Regions from separate parts of the Pseudomonas sp. 8_5_2 genome, predicted to be linked through region 1. Evidence: riboswitches for the same ligand, from Rfam matches in the RefSeq annotation. Region 1 holds a riboswitch; the other holds the start of a gene.
The links. Region 1 has a riboswitch for cobalamin ahead of AC5O5R_RS17730 (ABC transporter substrate-binding protein). Riboswitches for the same ligand answer to the same signal wherever they lie in the genome.

Region 1 (2,195 bases):
CGCTCGGCGACAGGCTGGTTTCGCCGATTACGGTGCCGGCCAGCAGCGCCGCCAGCAGGGCTGCCAGGGCAACTGCGAGGCTGGGTAGCAGGCGGCTCATCACGGCGCTGCTTTACCGCTGGCGAAGGCACTGGCCAACGTCTGCACACCGCGGAACAGGCGGATACCCGCCTGCATGGCGTCGGCATCGAGGATGATGATGCGGTCGTGCCTGACCGCGTCCATGTTGCGGGTAACCGGGTCGCTGCGCAGGAATTCAAGCTTCTTCTGGTAGTCATCGGCGGGGAAGCGGCGACGGTCCATGCGCGCGATGATCAGCCAGGTCGGGTTGGCCTTGGCCAGTGTTTCCCAGCCCACGGTTGGCCATTCCTCACTGGACTCGACCACGTTGCGCACGCCGAGGCTGCGCAGCATGAAGTCGGCGACCCCTTGGCGGCCTGCCACGTAGGGGTCGATGTCCAGGTCGGCGCTGGAGAACCAGAACAGCGCCGAGGTCGCCGACAGGTCCTTGCCGGCCAATTGCGCCCTGGCGCTGTCCAGGCGGCCTTTCAGTTCGGTGTTCAGCGCGGTGCCGCGGTCCTGCACGTCGAAGATCTCGGCCAGCTGGCTGACGCTCTTGTAGATGCTGTCGACCTGGAACGCCTGCAGGCGAGTGCCGTCTGCGCCCACCAGGTTGTCCTTGCCTTCGCAGTCCGAGGGCAGCAGGTAGGTGGGGATGTTCAGTTCGTCGAACTGTTCACGGGTGCCGACCACGCCCTGGGCGCCGACCATCCATTCGAACTGCACCGCCACCAGTTGCGGGCGCTTGCCTGCTACCGCCTCAAAGCTGGGGTCGTTGTCGGCCAGGCGCGGCACTTTGTCGTTCTGTGCCTGGTATTCGGGCAGCACGTTGTTGAACCACAGCGAGGTACCCGCCAGTTTGTCACCAAGCCCCAGTGCGTAGAGCATTTCGGTGCCGGCCTGGCCGATGGTGACGGCGCGTTCCGGTGCCTGGGCGAAGGTCTGCGGCTGGCCGCAGTTATCGACAGTCAGCGGGTAGTGAGTGGCGGCGGCCTGGGCCAGGCCGGTAAAACCAAGGCCGGCGAGCAGGGTGGCGATGCGGGGCAGCATGCGGGGCGATCTCCTATCGGACAGTTCTGGTGAGGAACGCACGGACAGGCATCGCCGAGCCCCCGCTGGCGGCAGGGGCAACACTGATAGCCAATCCCGGACACCCCGCCGGTTGGTGAATGCAGGCCGGCAGGTCTCCTGACTGATGCGTCATGGCCCGGCTCCGGCCTTCCCGGGTCGGTCACCCAGTGGCATCGATGGAGCAGGCTCGGCATCTACAGTTGCGGGGGCAGTTCCGTTTGGCCCGTGTTGGCAGGCCTGGGATTCCCTATTATTTCCGTGGTGGAAACCGGCGGCCCGCATGGTAGACCATCACGCCGCCGGTTAAAACGCTTTTCAGAAGTACTTCAGCCAGGTGATGTCGCGCCGCCGCGCCTTCAGGCGGGCGAACCCGCGCACCGGCAGGTACAGCGAAACCGCCAGCAATACCGCGGCCAGCCATACCGCGGCGATGCCGTCAAAGCCGAAGTAGTCGCCCTGGTTGAGACCGAACAGCGCCACGCTGGCCAGGTACAGCAGCTTCAACACATACAGGTGCAGCAGGTAGAAGAACATCGGCGCCGCACCGAACACCGCCAGGGCGCTGATCCAGCGCGCCTGCCCGGCACGCTCGAAGGCGCGCAGCAGCAGCAGGCCACAGCCCAGGGTCAGGGCCAGGAACAGCAGCGACGGTGGGTATTTGGTGATGTTGAAGAAACTCATCAGGGTTTGCGTGAGGGTCGGGTAACCATTCCAGGGCGCCTCGCCGTAGCCGTTGAGCATGCGCAGCACGACAAAGCCCAGTAGTGCGATCAGCCCGGCCACCCGCAAGCGCTGCTGGCGTCGACCGGCTTCGCTGCCGCGCGCGAACCAGGGGCCCAGGCCGTAACCCAGGGCGATCACGCCGATCCACGGCAGCACCGGGTAGGAGGTGCGCAGGCGCAGGTTGTCGGAGAACTCCAGCCAGCCGCGGTCATGCAGGATCGCCCATGGCACGTGCAGGGCCGACTCCACACCGAAGTGCAGGCCATCAAGCAGGTTGTGGCCGGCGATGATCATCGCGCCCACGGCGATCAGGGCTGCGCGTGGCAGCCACACCAGCAGCG
Region 2 (2,195 bases), 970 kb from region 1:
CATGGTACAGCACCAAAGGCAAACCGAGGTGTTCGGCCAGTTGCTGCAACCCCGGTTCGTTGGCCTTCAGGCTGATGCTGGCGATACCGTGCAGGTCGGCCAGCGCCAGGCCCTGATTATCCAGGGCCTGGCGCAGAAGGCTGAGCAGCGTATCCACCGGGCAGCCCCGGCGGCAGCCAAAACCGGCGTAAAAAACCGGCATCAGGCCTGGCTTGAGCGGCGGAACAGCCAGGCGCTTAGCAGGCCCAGGGCCAGCCAGAAGGCGGCGTTGGTCAGCCAGGAGGCCAGCTTGAACTGGGCTTGCAGTGCTTCGGGAGCCAGGCTTTCGTGCACCTCCGGTTGCGGCGCGCCAATCACATGCGGCACCACCAGCAGCACGGCGCCCAGCGCTTTCAGCAGCCCGTGGCGGGCAAACGCCAGCAAGGCCAGGCCCAGGGCGGTGGCGCTGGCGGTGCCAATCCACCAGGCCTGACGTTGCCCAAGGTCGGCCGCAGCCGTACCTGGCAGTTCTGGGGGCAGGCCCAGGGTTGGCGCGAGGCAGAACACGGCGAAGCCCGCCAGCCCCCACAAAGCCCCCGTGCTGGCGCGCTTCGGAGCGCGCAGGCTGTAGAGCGCGGCCAGGATCAGGGCGAAGCCGACCGCCACCACCAGGTTGCCACCGGTCGTAGACAGCACGCGCTGCCAGCCGTCTTCCGGCGACCAGGCTTCGGCGCTGTGCTCATGGGCAGCGACTTCGCTGCCATGTTCGTGGTGTGCGGCCGGGGCCGAAGACTCGTAGGTTTCCGCCTGAAGAATCAACGGGGCCACCCAGAAGCTTTGCAACAAGGTCAGCAACAAGGCCGCAAGCAGCCCGCTGAAGCCCGCCGTACGGGCAATGCGCGTGATCATCGGGCGTACTCAGTGGCAGGGGAAGGCGGCGCTGTGGCGGGTATCGTGGGCAGCGTTGTGCACGGCCTCGATGTGCGAAAAACCGGCGAAGTAGACCAGGCACAGGCCCAGCAGGCTGGCGCCGACGGCGATGACGACGCGTTGGCTTAGCGTGGTGGGGGTGGCAAGGCTGTGTGGCTTGGCGCTGGTGACGGGCATGACGCGTTCCTCTGCTTTTTTGTGGGCAACGGACAAGCGCGGCAGCCCCGAGCGTGATTGCCCAGGGAATGCGACAGCGCCCGCCCACCGCGGGGTGTTCATGAACGCCAGGCCGGTCTCCGGGCTTGCGAGGAAGAGCAGGGCTCCTGAAAAGCGTCACCTTCCCATGCCGAACTACGGGCACAGTGGTACAGACGCTTCGCTCGCTTACCGTTGCGGGGGCAGCACCGGGCTTGTCCGACCCTGCTGAAGGGCCGCGACGCACCGGTTTCCCGTTTCACCCCAGAAGGGGCACCTGAACGCAGGCATAAGGAGAGCATGGGGCGGGCGTGGCGTCAATTGCGGGATATGAGCTGGGCCCTGATGCCCCCCCTAACAGCGCCTCTCCCGCCCCATCAACCGCGAGCAAACGCCGCCAGCTTCTCCCCGTCCAGGCGATAGCGCACCCACTCGTCCTGCGCCTCGGCCCCCAGCTTCTGGTAAAAGCCGATCGCCGGCTCGTTCCAGTCCAGCACGCTCCACTCCAGCCGCCCGCAGTTGTTCGCTACCGCTTCGCGCGCAATGTGCTGCAGCACTTGCCGCCCCGCGCCATCGCCGCGCTGCTCGGGCGTGATATACAAGTCTTCCAGGTAGATGCCGTTGCGCCCGAGCCAGGTCGAGTAGCTGTAGAAATACACGGCGAAGCCGATTGCCTGGCCATCGCGTTCGCACATCAGGCCATGCACCGTGCTGCCCTCGTCGAACAGGCTGTGCTCGATGTCGGCGACGCTGGCGATCACTTCGTGACGGGCACGCTCATACTCGGCCAGTTCGGTAATGAAGGCCAGAATCTGTTGCGCATCGGTGCGAACGGCAGGGCGAATGGTAACGCTCATGTTGACGGCTTCCTTGATTCGGGTAGCAATACAGTGAGGTGTATCTACATAATTTAATGAAACTGTACTGGTCGCAGGGGAGGGCGACTCCGTTAGTGTGACAGCACCTATAAAGAAAGTGGACCGCCCCTATGCTCGCCTCTGCCGACCTGCTGACCGCCTTCGTGCTGTTTGCCTTCGTGTCCTCCATCACGCCCGGCCCCAACAACACCATGTTGCTGGCCTCTGGGGTGA

Region 2: another riboswitch for cobalamin. It lies ahead of AC5O5R_RS13135 (CbtB domain-containing protein); the one in region 1 lies ahead of AC5O5R_RS17730 (ABC transporter substrate-binding protein).

What each region holds. Positions count from the first base shown of each region.
Region 1 is NZ_CM181238.1:3,837,463-3,839,657, reverse strand. It holds gene AC5O5R_RS17735 (FecCD family ABC transporter permease) at 1-100, opposite strand, end outside; gene AC5O5R_RS17730 (ABC transporter substrate-binding protein) at 100-1,110, opposite strand; cobalamin riboswitch at 1,222-1,419, opposite strand; gene AC5O5R_RS17725 (acetyltransferase domain-containing protein) at 1,447-2,195, opposite strand, start outside.
Region 2 is NZ_CM181238.1:2,864,526-2,866,720, forward strand. It holds gene AC5O5R_RS13125 (cobalamin biosynthesis protein) at 1-202, opposite strand, end outside; gene AC5O5R_RS13130 (CbtA family protein) at 202-888, opposite strand; gene AC5O5R_RS13135 (CbtB domain-containing protein) at 898-1,086, opposite strand; cobalamin riboswitch at 1,179-1,400, opposite strand; gene AC5O5R_RS13140 (GNAT family N-acetyltransferase) at 1,482-1,961, opposite strand; gene AC5O5R_RS13145 (LysE family translocator) at 2,093-2,195, shown strand, end outside.